DNA from 2 places in the Tardiphaga sp. 42S5 genome. Region 1 is predicted to be linked to the other one. Evidence: predicted binding sites of a transcription regulator. Region 1 holds the regulator's gene; the other holds the start of a gene.
What was found. Region 1 encodes LexA, which represses DNA repair genes until DNA is damaged. Its sites were predicted from a motif close to TGTTCNNNNTGTGTTCNG; they were not measured.
Positions count from the first base shown of each region.

Region 2: a site for LexA is predicted at 2,615-2,632, ahead of SFY93_RS08300 (PA0069 family radical SAM protein). Genes of this name have one in related genera too.

Region 1 covers NZ_CP139027.1:3,782,056-3,790,024, forward strand. The annotation lists gene SFY93_RS17495 (glutamine--tRNA ligase/YqeY domain fusion protein) at 1-1,576, shown strand, start outside; gene SFY93_RS17500 (ComEC/Rec2 family competence protein) at 1,679-3,961, shown strand; gene lexA (transcriptional repressor LexA) at 3,980-4,702, opposite strand; gene SFY93_RS17510 (GNAT family N-acetyltransferase) at 5,005-5,574, opposite strand; gene SFY93_RS17515 (Orn/Lys/Arg family decarboxylase) at 5,596-7,953, opposite strand.
Region 2 covers NZ_CP139027.1:1,771,909-1,779,877, reverse strand. The annotation lists gene SFY93_RS08310 (ribonuclease HII) at 50-784, opposite strand; gene SFY93_RS08305 (VOC family protein) at 860-1,312, opposite strand; gene SFY93_RS08300 (PA0069 family radical SAM protein) at 1,430-2,593, opposite strand; gene SFY93_RS08295 (glycosyltransferase) at 2,798-3,367, shown strand; gene SFY93_RS08290 (GNAT family N-acetyltransferase) at 3,370-3,876, shown strand; gene moaB (molybdenum cofactor biosynthesis protein B) at 3,873-4,433, opposite strand; gene ypfJ (KPN_02809 family neutral zinc metallopeptidase) at 4,436-5,374, opposite strand; gene SFY93_RS08275 (site-specific DNA-methyltransferase) at 5,615-6,748, shown strand; gene SFY93_RS08270 (glutathione S-transferase family protein) at 6,899-7,585, shown strand; gene SFY93_RS08265 (nuclear transport factor 2 family protein) at 7,639-7,969, opposite strand, start outside.

The sequences.
Region 1 (7,969 bases):
GCGCTTTCCGCCGGAGCCCAACGGCTACCTGCATCTCGGCCATGCCAAGTCGATCTGCCTGAATTTCGGCGTTGCCGAGGAATTCGGCGGCCACTGCAACCTGCGTTTCGACGACACCAATCCGACCAAGGAAGAGCAGGAATATATCGACGCCATCCAGCGCGACGTCCGCTGGCTCGGCTTCGACTGGGGCGAGGGCAACCTGCATTACGCCTCGGACTATTTCGAGCAGCTCTATGACTGGGCGGTACACCTGATCCGCGCCGGCAAGGCCTATGTCGATGACCAGTCGCAGGAAGAAATCCGCTTTAAGCGTGGCACCCTGACGGAGCCCGGCCAGAACAGCCCGTTCCGCGACCGTTCGGTTGATGAGAACCTCGATCTGTTCGCGCGGATGCGTGCCGGCGAATTCCCGAACGGCGCCCGCGTGCTGCGCGCCAAGATCGACATGTCGTCGGGCAACATCAACCTGCGCGATCCCGTGATCTATCGCATCCTGCATGCGCATCATCCGCGCACGGGCACCGCCTGGAGCATCTATCCGAGCTACGACTTCGCGCACGGTCAGTCGGATGCCATCGAACACGTGACGCATTCGATCTGCACGCTCGAATTCGAGGATCACCGGCCGCTTTACGACTGGTGCCTGGAAAACCTGCCGGTGCCGTCGCGGCCGCATCAGTATGAATTCGCGCGCCTCAACATGACCTACACGCTGCTGTCGAAGCGCGTGCTGACCGAACTCGTCCGCGGTGGCCATGTCACCGGCTGGGACGATCCACGGATGCCGACGCTCGCCGGCCTGCAGCGCCGCGGCATTCCCGCTGAAGCGCTGCGCGAGTTCGTCAAGCGCATCGGCGTTGCCAAGGCCAATTCGACCGTTGATATCTCGATGTTCGACTTCGCCGTGCGCGAGACACTGAACCGCACGGCACAGCGCCGCATGGCTGTGCTGAAGCCGCTCAAGGTGGTGATCGAGAACTATCCCGAAGGTCAGACCGAACAGCTCGAAGCGGTCAATCATCCCGATGATGAAGTGCTGGGCACGCGGCAGATCCCGTTCGGCCGCGAGCTCTACATCGAGCATGACGACTTCATGGAAGAGCCGCCGAAGAAATTCTTCCGCATGGCGCCAGGCCGCGAGGTCCGTTTGCGTTACGGCTATTTCATCACCTGCAAGGACGTGATCAAGAACGCTGCCGGCGAGGTGGTCGAACTGCGCTGCACCTATGATCCGGAAACCCGGGGCGGCAATGCGCCGGACGGCCGCAAGGTCAAGGCGACGATCCATTGGGTGAGCGCTGCAGATGCCGTGCAGGCGGAAGTGCGCGTCTACAATCAGCTGTTCGCCGATCCGCAGCCCAATGCGACCGAGTTCGCATCGCAGCTCAATCCGGACTCGCTGGAGACGCTGACCGGCGCCATGCTTGAGCCGGCGCTGGCGAGCGACAACACAAGCGATGTCGTGCAGTTCGAGCGCCAGGGTTATTTCTGTCGCGACAAGGATTCAGCGCCGGGCAAGCTGGTCTTCAACCGTACCGTCGGTCTGCGCGATAGCTACGCCAAGCTCGCTTGAGCAACCCCAGGGATTAGTTTTCGTATTCTGCATCCGTTCCGCTAGTCGCCGCTTGCCCTTCCGATAGCATTCGGACGGGCGAGCGTGGCGTGCGGGCGTTCGATGGCGCGGAGCGGGGATCAGCAACAGCGGCGGGGCCGATCCGGCACGGCGACCACATGGCCGCCGCCGGCCACGGCAGGCGTCGCTCTCCCGTCACCGACGTCATCAACGTCGGGCTTCGAGACGCTCTGGACGTGGGTGTGGGCCGAAGCTGGTCCCGGTCGCTTGCTGCCTTGGGTGCCGATCGCTTTCGGGACCGGCATCGCGCTGTATTTTGCCGCTGAGCATGAGCCGGTGGCCTGGGTTGCCGCTGCGACGGCAGGCCTTCTTTGCGTGGCTGCGTTTTTGCTGCGGCGGCAGCGATGGTTTCCCTTGATCTTGCTCATTGCGGCCATCGCGGCGGGCTTCGCGATGGCTGCCATGAAAACCGCGCGTGTGGCTCATGAGGTTCTGGCGAAGCCGCTCTATTCCGTCGCGATTACCGGCTTCGTCGAAACTCACGAGGAACGGGAGCGCACGGATCGCTTCGTGCTCCGCGTTGCCACGATGGACAGCCCGCGCGCCGCACCGAAGCTGACCCGTGTGCGGCTGTCGGTGAAGAAGGGCACGGCGCCTGCCGTCGGCAGCTTCGTCGAATTGAAGGCAAGGCTGCAGCCGCCGCTGTCGCCGCTCCGGCCGGGTAGCTACGACTTCGGCCGCGATCTGTACTTTCAAGGGATCGGCGCGTCCGGTTTTGTGATGGGCGGCATCAAGGCGGTCGACCCGCCGATACAGCCGAGTGTGGCGTTACGCTATTCGGCGACCATGCAGGGGCTACGCGACGCCATCGACGCGCGGATCCGCACCGTGCTCTCGGGCGATAGTCGCGCCATTGCCACGGCACTGCTCACAGGTCGCCGCGATGCGATTTCGGCTGACGTCAATGATGCGATGTTCATCTCCGGCCTCGGTCATGTGTTGTCGATCTCCGGCTATCACATGGCCGTTGTCGCCGGCGTGGTGTTCTTTGCGATACGCGCACTGCTGGCACTGATCCCTGTCCTGACGGTGACATTCCCGATCAAGAAAGTCGCAGCGGCTGCGGCGTTATTCGCAGCACTGTTCTACCTGCTGTTGTCAGGTGCTGAAGTCGCGACGCAGAGATCGTTTTTCATGACGGCCGTCGTGCTGATTGCAGTCATGGTCGATCGCCGGGCGGTGACGTTCCGCACCCTGGCGGTGGCAGCAATGGTTGTGCTGATCGTGGCGCCGGAAGCGTTGGTGCATCCGAGTTTTCAGATGTCATTCGCGGCGACGCTGGGGCTGGTCGCATTGGTGCAGATAGGCATGCCCGCGCTGTTTGCCTCGCCCGATCATTCCGCGACCGCGCGCGTGGCGCTATGGGGCGGACGCGAGATCGCGATGCTCGTACTGGCTTCGCTGGTCGCGGGCCTCGCCACCACGCCCTATGCCGCGTTTCATTTCCATCGCGTCACGCCTTATGGCGTTGTCGCCAATCTCCTGGCGATGCCGGTGGTCTCGGCGCTGGTGATGCCGGCGGGCATTCTCGGTTTGGTGGCCATGCCGTTCGGCTTTGACGGTGTGTTCTGGCGGCTGATGGATGTCGGCATCCAGTGGATGATTGTGGTCACGCAATGGGTGGCAGCCTTGCCCGGCGCCATCGGCCGGATGCCGGCCTTTGGCATCGGACCGCTGATATCAGCCAGTATCGGCATCATCGTGCTCGGATTGCTGCGCACGCCGTTGCGCTTCGCGGGGGCTGGCGTGCTGGTGCTCTCGATTGTCTGGGCGTTGCTGGTGAAGCAGCCGGATGTCCTGATCTCGGGTGATGGTCACAGTGTCGCGGTGCGGAGCAGGGACGGGCATCTCCACGTGATGCGCAGCGCCAAGGATACATTTCTGCTGAAAGAGTGGCTCGCCGGCGATGCCGATGCGCGTCTGCCGACCGATGCCTCCGTCAGCCACGGTGTGTCCTGCGACCGCGACGGATGCATCACGCCGCTGGCCGATGGCGCTTTGGTGGCGCTGGTTTTACAGCCGGACGCCTTCACAGATGATTGCGAGAAAGCGGCGCTGATCGTCACGACGAGACAATCGCCGAGGGATTGCAGGGCGCTGGTGATCGATCAGGATCGCTTGCAACGAAATGGTGCGGTGAGCCTGCAGCGAACCGCAAACGGCTTTACCATCGATGCCGTGCGGCCACGGGGCCTGGACCGTCCGTGGTCGCGCGCAATTCCCGATGAGCCCCAGCAAGATCTGATCCAGAACAGTCGTCCACCGCAAAACCGGCCGGTGGATGCGACGCCGGCGGAAACCGATCTTCAACCCGAAGATCAGTAATCCGCCGAGGCGCAAATCTCAGTAGCGGCGATACAGGCCGATCAGCTTGCCCTGAATGCGCACCCGGTTGGGTGGCAGGATACGGACCTCGTAGGCGTCATTCGCAGGCTCCAGCGCGATCGACGCGCCGCGGCGGCGGAAGCGCTTCAACGTGGCTTCCTCGTCGTCGATCAGGGCCACCACGATGTCGCCGGTGTCGGCGCTCTCGTTGCGCTGGATCAGCACGGTGTCGCCGTCGAGAATGCCGGCGTCCTGCATGGAATCGCCGCGCACTTCGAGCGCGTAATGTTCGCCGGAACCGAGCATGTCGGCGGGCATGCTGATGGTGTGGCTACGGGTCTGCAGCGCCTCGATCGGCGTACCGGCCGCGATCCGGCCCATGACCGGGATAGCAACCGTGCGGCCATTGTCATCATCACCGCTGTTGCTGGCGATGCTGGCGGCCGAACGCACCTTGCCAAGCGTGCCTTCGATGACGCTGGGCGTGAAGCCGCGGCGCCCGGTGCCGCCGGTGACCGGCGCGCCGAGCTCTGGCAGCTTGATGACTTCGATGGCACGGGCGCGGTTGGGCAGACGGCGTATGAAGCCGCGTTCTTCCAGCGCCGTGATCAGACGATGGATGCCGGACTTCGAGCGCAGGTCGAGCGCATCCTTCATCTCGTCGAAGGACGGTGGGACGCCGGCTTCCTTCAGCCGTTGATCGATGAATCGCAGGAGTTCGTATTGTTTGCGCGTGAGCATCTGAAGCCATCCTCAGTTGACGGTGTCGGCCGCCGCGTGCGTTTCAAAGGGCCTTCGAACGGTGAGCCTCAATCCAGAGACGATCGTTCGAAGATCGGTTGCGCGAGTTCGGGCACTCTCAAACTACTCAAAGCCACAGAATCTCGAAACAAATCATGAACGAACACTATATGTTCCATATGTGTTCTGCAATGCTTAATTTGCCGTCAACAGAACGCACGTTGAGCGAGGTTTGAGGAGGCTGTTCCTCACCAGTCGTCGATCCTCGACGGACATGGAAAATGCTTCCGCGGTCGCTTGGGCTACGCGGACGTCACGCGCCCAATGGGCGGCGGCGGAGTCGTGGAGCCGGTCGCCAGCGAGCGCTGAACCATGATCGTGTCGGCCCAGCGGCCGGAGCGATAGGCGACGCCGGGCAGCAAGCCGACGCGGGCAAAGCCGAAGCTCTCATGCAAGCCGAGCGAGGCCGTGTTGTCGGCATCGATATAGCCGATGATCTGCCGGAAGCCGGCCGCCGCGCAGACATCGATCAACTCGCGCATCAACAGCCGGCCGATGCCCCGGCCGACATGTCCGTGGTGGATATAGATCGAATGCTTGACCGTGTAGCGATAGGCCGGTCGCTTGCGGAACAGCACCACATAGGCATAGCCGACGACCTCGCCGCCTTGCGTGGCGACGAGATGCGGGAACCGTTTGCTGCGCAGGTTCTTGCGCCGGTCTCTGAGATCGTCGGGCTGCGGCGTGTCGGCGTCGCTGACGCCTTCCTCGACGCCTTGCCGGATGTGCCGGCGATAGATCGCCAGCATGGCATCGACGTCGGTGTCGCGTGATGGTCGGATGACGACCGGCTGTTCGAGTTCCGTTGGCAAATCAGGCTCCTTACGTGCTCCCTATTCGGAGACCACGTAAGTGTAAAGTCGGATCCGGCCATTGGCGTCGACCTTGCGGTAGATGCCCTGGATTTCGACGTCGAAGCCCGGGAAGGTGTTGAAGCAGGTCTCGAACATCCTGAGATAATCGATCATCGGCTTTGACCGTTCGGTGAGCCGTTCTCCGGGGACGATCGTGGCGATGCCGGGCGGGTAGACCACGAACGGCGTCGTCGCGACGCGCCCGAAGATCTCATCGATCGGGAGGTAATCGACGTCGTTGCGCACCAGACAGCGCGCGGCATCATGGGGTGACATGGCAATCTCCGGCAGATGGTCAGCGGAGAATTGCCTGGTCTGAAGTTCGCTCACATTGGCCTCGCGGAAGAACCGGTGCATGTCGCCGCATAGATCCCGCAGGCGTATGCCCGCGTAACGCGCGGGCCTGCGCCGTGCGAATTCCGGGATGACGTCTTCGAGCAGGGCGTTGTCGTCATGAAGCTTCTTGAAGGCGACGAGGCCCGATATCAGCGTGCCGGCCTTGCTGGCTTCCACGCCGGGTGTCAGCAGGAAGAGCAGCGAGTTGAGATCGTTCTTCTCCGGCACGATGCGGTTTTCGCGCAGGAACTGCGCCACCACCGGAGCAGGGATGCCGTGTTCCGCATAGCCGCCGGTGGTGCGATCGAAGCCGGGTGTCAGCACCGTCAGCTTGTTGGGATCGGTCATGGTGAAACCGGCTTCCATGCCGGGGAAGCCATGCCAGGCGGCGTCAGGTGCGAGCTGCCAATAAGCCGGATTGGTGGCCAGCTGGTCAGTGCCGATGCTTTCCCAGGGCACATTGTGAACGGCGCCTTCGCTGGCTGCGTCGGGAATCGCGACGCGCTCGGGCACGAAGGGTTCGAAGAACCAGCGACGCTCGGCGCGGGTTTCCTTCTCCTCGAATTCGCGGCGGACGGCGCGCATCTTCTTGCGCAGTTCGATGCCGAGGCGGATCGTATCGTCCCACAACACTTCGCCGGAGCGGCCCTTCATCATCTGCGCGCCGACATCCAATGATGCGAACAGCGGATAGAACGGCGAGGTCGAGGCGTGCTGCATGAAGCTTTCGTTGAAGCGCCGATGCTCGACGCGGCGTTTCTGGCCGCGGATATGACGATCCTTCATGTGGATCTGCGACGCCTGCGAGAAGCTCGCGAGCTGCTTGTGGGTCGACTGCGTCGCGATGATACCCGGCGAATCCGGGCCGAGGTCCTTGAGTCCCATGGCGAACCGGCCGGCATAGAGCGGGTGGAATTTCATGAAGCCCGCCCAGGCTTCGTCGAACAGGATGTAATCGCAGAGATGGCCGATACGCGCGATGATCATCTCGGCGCTGTAGATGGTGCCGTCATAGGTGCACTGTTCGACCACGGCGACGCGGAACGGGCGTGGACGCTTCCAGGCCTCGGGATCCGTGACCAGCGGATTGATACGGATGCGCTCGCGCAGCGCGTCCTCGTCGAGCGCATCCCAGTTCATCGGGCCGATCAGGCCCCAGGGATTGCGCGTCGTTGGCACATAGATCGGCACACCGCCTGAGATCATCAATGCGCCGTGCAAGGCCGCCTTGTGGTTGTTGCGGTCGAACAGCACGAGGTCACCATCGGTGACCAGAGCCGATAGCGCGACCTTGTTGGAGGTCGAGGTGCCGTTGAGCACGAAGTAGGTCTTCTCCGCGCCAAAAATCTGCGCGGCTTCCTTCTGCGCCTGCAAAGCAGGGCCCTCATGAGTCAGCAGATCGCCGAGATCGAGCACCGAATTGTCGAGGTCGTCGCGAAACACGGCTTCGCCGAGATGTTCCATGAACACGCGGCCGATCGGGCTGCGGCTGTAGAACACGCCGCCATTGTGGCCCGGGCAGGTCCAGAGCTGGTTGCCTTCCTCGGCATAGTCGACCAAAGCGCCGAAGAACGGCGTCTTCAGCGTCTCGGCATATTGCTTCAACCGGCTGATGAGATTCTTGGCGATGAACGGCGGTGTTTCCTCCGACAGGAAGACATAGCCGTCGATGAAATCGAGCACCTCGACCGGGACGTCTTCGAACCGCTTGCGACGGATCAGCAGGATGATGGGGAAATCGAGGCCCCGTTTGCGCATCAGGTTGATCAGTGCCGCGGTCTTGCCTTCGAGGCCCTTCTTGCCCCAGTCGACCACCATGCAGCCGATCGCCGCGTCGGTCTGGACCGCGATCGTTGCGTCTTCGAGCTTGCGCGCCTTGACGACCTCGAAGCCGGACCGCTCGATCTCATCGACGATCTGATTGAGGCGAATGCCCTCGAGATCGTCGGCGTCGAATGTTGGCATCGCAAACAGGAAATTGAAGCGTTTGAAATAGTCCATTTGTGCACCGATCTTG
Region 2 (7,969 bases), 2.0 Mb from region 1:
GTGCTCAGGTGATACGGCGCAGAGCCAAGAGAGGCAACCGCCTGAGCGCTCAGGCGGATATATCGATATCGATGGTGGTGTGGACTTCGATCAGACCCGCCGCACGGACGCCAGCCTGATGACGCGCACGCGCCGCAGCAACCGGCGCGAACAGGCTGCGATGATGAATGCTGGGCCCCAGTTCATTCAGCGCGGCCATATGCTGCGGCACGCCATAGCCCTTATGGATCTCGAAACCGTAGCCCGGGCAATCCTCGGCCAGCCGGCACATCAGCCGGTCGCGCGACACCTTGGCGATGATCGAGGCTGCTGCGATGGAGAGCACCAACGCGTCGCCGCCAATGACGGCCTCGCAATCGGCCGTCGTATCGATCTTGTCGCGGCCGTCGACAAACACATGTTTCGGCGCGTCCGGGAGCGACGCGACCGCACGCGCCAGCGCCCAGAGCGAGGCCCGCAGGATATTGTCTCGGTCGATCCGGGTGGGTGATGCGTAGGCGACGGCAAAGGACGACGTAGCGCAGATTTCCTCGAACAGCGCCTCGCGCTTGCTCTCTGTCAGCTTCTTGGAATCGTCGAGGCCTTTTGGAATGTTGTTCGGGTCCAACACAACCGCGGCGGCAACCACCGGTCCTGCCAGCGGACCACGCCCGGCCTCGTCGCAACCAGCCACCGGCCAGATGCCTCTCTCCAGCAGCGCGAATTCGCGCGTAAAGCATGGCGCGACAACGATCTTGCTCTTGCGCGGCTTGGCGGGGGGCTTCTTTTTCGCATCTCGAATCATCCGGTGATCCTGCTGAAGCAGGCCAACACGCGCAACCGGGAACTCGGGATCGTGCCCGCTATTCAGATTGCCGCTTTAATCGTCCAGATGCACTCGCCGGTCGTCACCGACCTCGATCCCCGGTGCCGTCACCACGTCCCAGGCGTGCCCGTCCGGGTCCGCAAAGTAGCCGGAATAGCCACCGTAGTCAGTCTTTCGCGCCGGCTTCAATAACGATCCGCCGCAATCGACGGCGAAAGCGAGGACCGCATCGACCTCGTCCTCCGAGCGGCAATTCCACGCCAGCGTGCTGCCGCGAAACGCCTGCGGCCTTGGATGGTCAGGCAATGTCGCGTCCTGCGCCAGTTGATCCCACGGAAACAGCGCGAGGACGCTGGCGCCGGTGTCGAAAAAGGCAATGGCATCGCCCGAGCCACGGGCCTTTCGCGTAAAACCCAGCGCTTCGTAGAAGGCAATGCTCCTGCGTATATCCGCGACGCCCAGTGTGATCACCGTCATGCGCGCGATTGGCGCGGGTGGTTTTGTCATCGTCATGCGTGTCACTCCTGTACTCACTCTATAGATCGAAAAGAGGGACGTTGGCAGGCTCTGGTTTCCTGCCAACGTCCCCTCTCCACCACTCCGTACGCTGCGAGACCTGCGGAGTTAGAACAGATTCAATTGCTGACCGGCACCGGCCGGCTTCTCGAAATGATCGAGGGTGAGCTTCGAACGACGCTTGTTGAGGCCAAGCTTCGTGCAGGCGATCTCGAAGCGGCGACCGATCATCCAGGCCATCGGCCCCGTGCCCTTCATGCGCGTGCCCCATTGCGAGTCGTAATCGCGGCCGCCGCGCATTTCGCGGATCAGCGTGAAGACATGGCGATAGCGGTCCGGATAATTCGCGATCAGCCATTCGCGAAACAGATCGCGCACTTCCATCGGCAGCCGCAGCAAAACGTAGCTGGCTTCCTTGACGCCGGCATGAGCGGCGGCATCGAGAATGCGCTCGATCTCGCTGTCGTTCAGCGCGGGGATCACGGGCGCCACCATCACCGTGGTCGGAATGCCAGCCTCGGATAGCTGCCGCAAAGCTTCCAGCCGCTTCGACGGCGTCGACGCGCGCGGCTCCATGGTGCGCGCGAGCTTCGGATCGAGCGACGTCACCGACAACGCCACTTTGACCAGATTGCGCTTCGCCATCCGCGCCAGGATATCGATATCGCGCGTCACCAAGGCAGACTTCGTGACGATGCCGACGGGATGACCGGTCTTCTCCAACACTTCGAGAATACCGCGCATCACCTGACGCTCGCGCTCGATCGGCTGATACGGGTCGGTATTGGTACCGATCGCGATCATCTTCGGCTCGTATTCGGCGGCGGCCAGCTCCTTCTCGAGCAGCGCCGGCGCATCGGGCTTCACGAACAGTTTGGCTTCGAAATCGAGCCCGGGCGAGAGACCGAGATAGGCGTGGGTCGGCCGCGCGAAACAATAGACGCAGCCATGCTCGCAGCCACGATAGGGATTGATCGAACGGTCGAAGCCGATATCTGGCGACTCGTTGCGCGTGATGACCTTGCGCGCGGTGTCCGTCGCAACGGTCGTCTTGAACGGCGGCAATTCATCGAGGCTCTGCCAGCCGTCATCAAAGGCGACCCGGGCCTCGGCCTCGTAGCGCCCGCTGTCGTTGGACTGGGCACCGCGGCCGCGCCGCCGCTGCTTGTCGATCGCCACCGCGATCTCGGGAAAAGGGGAAAGCGCACCCGCCGGCTTATCGGAGGGCGCCGGGACCGGCGGGTGCTTGAGGGCAGCGATCTGGCGACTCATGAAGCCACGATAGCGCGCAGACGGAACAAAGCAAGAACATAAATAGGGTGGCACACGGCCGGGGCACTGTGCATTCTCCCGCCGCCTCAGAGAGGCGGCCGAAAGTCGAACCGCCCCGAAATTGCAGCAGCCACCGGTGCCGCATAGACTATGACGAAATGATAACGCGGCCACCCCGTTGTTGAGAGGTATTATCCGACACCCATGCTGAGCGTGATCATCCCCACCGAAGGCGTCGAACAGCCCGCTGTTGCCACACTGGCAGCGCTGGTGCCGGGCGCTGCTGCCGGTGTGATCCGCGAAGTGCTGCTGGTCGATCGCGCTGGCACCGATGTCATCGAACGTGTCGCCGATGTCGCGGGCTGCGGCTTCCTGACCTCGCAGGGATCGCGCGCCGCGGCGATGGCCGCCGGCGCCAAGCAGGCGCGCTCGCCCTGGCTAATGTTTCTCCATGCCGGCGCCGTGCTCGATGCCGGCTGGATCGAGGAGACCCAGCAATTCATCCAGCGCGTCTCGACCAGCAACCGCCCCCGCGCGGGCATTTTCCGCTATGCGCGCTCGCCCTATGACGAGACCAATTTTCGCGATGGCCTGAAGCACCTGGTCCGGATGATCACAGGCCCCAAGGCCGATCAGGGCCTGCTGATCGCCCGCGAACATTACGATCGTCTCGGCGGCTACGCACCCGATGCCCGGCGCTCCGAAGCGCGGCTGCTGCGCCAGCTCGGGCGGTCATCACGCACATTGCTCCGCAGCCGGATCATCGTCGCCTGACCATGGCCGCCCAAGCCCCCGATGCCGTTCGGCCTGCAGTGCTACGCGATCTCCAGCCTGGCGATATCGACTGGGTGATCCGCAGTCACGGCGAGCTCTATGCGGCCGAATACGGGTTCGATGCATCCTTCAAGGCGCTGGTAGCTGACATCGCCGCAGAATTCGTCGCGTCATGTGATCCTGCGTGCGAACGCTGCTGGATCGCCGAGATGAATGGCGCGCCCGTCGGCTCGCTGTTTCTTGTGAAGGCATCCGACGACGTCGCCAAGTTTCGGCTCTTGCTGATCGATCCCAAGGCGCGCGGACAAAAGCTCGGCCAGCGCATGGTGACAGAATCCATCGCCTTTGCGCGGCAATGCGGCTATCGCAGGATCGCGCTGTGGACCCAGAGCAATCTTGGCGCAGCGCGAAAAATCTATCAGGATTCAGGTTTCGCGCTGGTCGCCACCGAGCCGCATCGCAGTTTCGGGCAGGATTTGATCGGCGAGACCTGGGAACTGGTGCTCTAGACCGACGCGCCCTTCGCCTTCGGGCGTCGCAAATGCTCATCCAGCCGCGGCATGATCTCCACGAAATTGCAGGGCCGCGTGCGGTAATCCAGCTGCGCGGCAAGAATGCCGTCCCAGCCGTCACGGCAGGCGCCGGGCGAACCCGGCAGGCAGAAGATAAACGTCGCGCCGGCGGTACCAGCGGTCGCGCGGCTCTGGATCGTCGAGGTACCGATCTTGGCGTGGCTCAGCATGTGAAACGCAATCGAGAAACCATCCATCCGCTTCTCGAACAGAGGCTCGATGGCTTCCGGCGTGACATCGCGGCCGGTGAACCCCGTGCCGCCGGTCGTGATGATCGCGTCCACGCCGGGATCGGCAATCCATGCGCGCATGATCGTCCGGATCGCCTCGACATCGTCCGTGACAATATCTCGCTTCGCCAGCGTGTGACCGGCCGATGTCAGCCGATCCGCCAGCGTCGCGCCGGACTTGTCGTCGTCAAGCGAGCGCGTATCGGAGATCGTCAGTACCGCGATGTTGAGCGGCACGAAGGCCTTGGTCGCATCAGGCTCCATCGCTACAGCCGATCCGTCGCAAATGTGTTGCAGGCCTGCACGCTGCCTTGCTGATAGCCGGTCATGAACCAGCGCTTCCGCTGTTCGGCAGAACCGTGCGTGAACGAGTCCGGCACGACGCGGCCCTGTGCCTGACGTTGCAACGTATCGTCGCCGATGGCGGACGCGGTCTGCAGCGCAGCATCGATGTCACCGGCTTCGAGGAAACCGGGGCGCTTCTTCGATTCGCGATTGACCCAGACGCCCGACAGACAATCGGCCTGCAACTCGACGCGGACCTGCAGCAGATTGGCCTCAGCCTTGCTGCCGGCCTGCTGCTGCAGGCGTGTCACGCGCGGAATGATCCCGAGCAGGTTCTGAATGTGATGGCCGGCTTCATGCGCAATGATATAGGCCGCGGTAAATTTGCAGGCATTGCCCGAGCAACCGCGGAATTTGGTTTCGACCTGACGGAAGAAGCCAGTGTCGAGATAGATCTTCTTGTCGGGCGGACAGTAGAAAGGCCCCATCGCCGACTGCGCATTGCCGCAGCGCCCGCCATTGGTGGCATTACGAAACAGCACGATCTGCGGCCCGGTATATTTCTGCCCGCTCTCCTTGAAGATTTCGTCCCAGCGATCGTCGATCTCGCCGAGCACGCCGGAGATCATGCTGCCCATCTCGTCGGTGGGTGCGCCTGATTTCGTCGGCGTCGAGCGCCGATCGGTCTGATAGGTCGGCGCCTGCTGGCCGCCGGTGAGAATTTCTGCACCGCCAATCAAAATGCGCGGATCGATGCCGAACGCCCAGCCAACGAGGCCAAGCACAATCACCGTGCCTATGCCGAGACCGCCGCCGCCACCGGGAATACCGAAACCGCCGCCCCCGCCACCATATCCGCCACCGCTGTCGTCACGACGGTCATCGATATTATCGCTGCGACGGAAGTCATCGTAACGCATGGGGCAATTCCTTCATTTCAATTCGCAGCATTTTAGACGAGTTGCAGACGATCCCGCACACATAACGCAGTTGCGACGCAAAATTTCCATTGCATTAAGCATTACCCTGCCCGGCAAAACTTGCCTAGTTCGAACTCGTTACCAATTAAGTCGATTTTTACTTTGCGCGGTCAATGTCTGCCTGTCGGTTGTTTAGTCCCGCGTCGCCGACAGCGTCGCCTGAGTCAGAGTAATTGAGTCATGGTTGTTTCGCGTCGCGGGGCGTCTGCAAGGGCGCCCCGCTCTCACTTCGAAACCTCTCCGAGCAGCAGCATCGTCATTGGTGATTGCGTCGCAGAGATGTCAAAACTCCCGGCAGGGTCGGTCGATCTGGTGTTCGCAGATCCACCGTACAATCTGCAGCTGAAGGGCGATCTCAAACGCCCCGATGAATCCCATGTCGATGCGGTCACCGATGACTGGGACAAGTTCTCGTCATTCGCCGCCTATGACGACTTCACGCGTGCGTGGCTCCTGGCTGCACGCCGCATCATGAAGCCGTCGGCGACCCTCTGGGTGATTGGCTCCTATCACAACATTTTCCGCGTCGGCGCGATCATGCAGGACCTCGGCTTCTGGGTCCTCAACGATATCGTGTGGCGCAAATCGAATCCGATGCCGAATTTCCGCGGCCGTCGTTTCACCAATGCGCATGAGACCATGATCTGGGCTGCGCGCGACGAGAACGCCAAGGGCTACACGTTCAATTACGAAGCCCTCAAGGCCGCCAATGAAGACGTGCAGGCGCGTTCCGACTGGCTGATCCCACTCTGCACCGGTGACGAACGCCTGAAGGGCTCGGACGGCAAGAAGGTTCACCCGACCCAGAAGCCGGAAGGCCTGCTGGCCCGCGTGCTGCTGTCGTCGTCGAAGCCCGGCGACCTCGTCATCGATCCGTTCAACGGCACCGGCACCACTGGCGCTGTCGCCAAGCGCCTTGGCCGCAATTACATCGGCTTCGAACGCGACCGCGATTACGCCGCCGCTGCCGAAGCACGCATCGCCGCGATCGAGCCGCTGCCCGAGGCAACACTGGCACCGTTCATGACCGCCCGCAGCGCGCCCCGCGTGGCGTTCTCCGAACTGGTCGAGCGTGGCATGATCTCGCCCGGCACCAAGCTGGTCGATCTCAAGAAGCGTCATGGCGCACTGGTGCGCGCCGACGGCGCCATCATGTTCGGCGACAAGGTCGGCTCGATCCATCGCATGGGCGCGATGGCCCAGGGCTCCGCCTCCTGCAACGGCTGGACGTTCTGGCACGTCGAGACCAAGAAGGGCCTGCGCCTGATCGACGAACTCCGCGCCGAAATCCGCAGCGAGATGGGCGCGGTCTAAAGTCCCCGCCCGTGCCAACCGGCCGGACGCATGCGCCCGGCCTTCGTCAAAACATCGCTTGCACTCTCCCTGAATTCCAAGCACGAGACAACGGTCCGCATCAGCGGCCCCGCCTCGTGCTTTGACGTATGAAATCCAGGGAGATTTGAGATGCTGAAGTTTTACTTCAACGGGTCGCCAAACCCGACCAAGGTTGCGCTGTTTCTCGAAGAGGCCGGCCTGGCCTATGAGCCGATCGCCATCGACACCCGCACCGGCGCGCAGTTCAATCAGGACTTCCTCAAGGTCAATCCGAACGGCAAGGTGCCGGCGATCGACGACGACGGCGTCAAGGTGTTCGACAGCAACGCCATCCTGCTCTACCTCGCCGAGAAGACCGACAAATTCCTGCCCGCCAACACCCCGGCCAATCGCGGCGAGATGCTGTCCTGGCTGATGTTCGTTGCCACCGGCGTCGGTCCGTTCTTCGGCCAGGCCGTGCACTTCAAGCATTTCGCGCCCGAGAAGGTCGACTACGCGCATAACCGCTATCAGTTCGAGGCGAAACGCCATCTCGGCGTGCTCAACGACCGCCTGGCCGGCCGGCAATATATGGTCGGCGACACCTACACGATCGTCGACATGGACGTCTGGGGCTGGGTGCGGATGACCAACTTCATTCTCGGCGACGAGGGCTTTGCCCAATTCCCCAACGTAAAGCGCCTGCATGATGAGATCTCGGCACGCCCGGCCGCAGCGAAGGCTGTCGCCCTGAAGGACACATTCAAGTTCAAGGCCGAGATGGACGACGAAGCCCGCGCCGCCATGTTCAAACATCTCGCCACCAGCGCAGCCTGATCACGAGGCATCCAACGAATGCCGGGCGCAGTAATGCGCCCGGCATCTTTGTGTCAGGCAGGAACGTGCGCCATTTCCTCCGGAAAAGGCCCCAGCACCCGTTCCACCAGCGCAGTGTCGCAATATTCCTTGATCACGGTGATCTTGCCGTTCTCGACACGCCACACCATGCAATAGTCGTTGTCGTAACGATCGCCGGTCTTGGTGACATTGTCGCCCTTGGCCTCGACCACCACCAGATTGCCTTCCGCAATGAAATTGGACGCGACCGTGCGCGGTCGAATGTCGAACAGCGACCTGAAATGTCCCATGAGGCCATTGAGGATCGCATCCTTCCCCTTGAAAGTGCGTCCCCAGGAATACTGACCGACGACGATCCAGCAC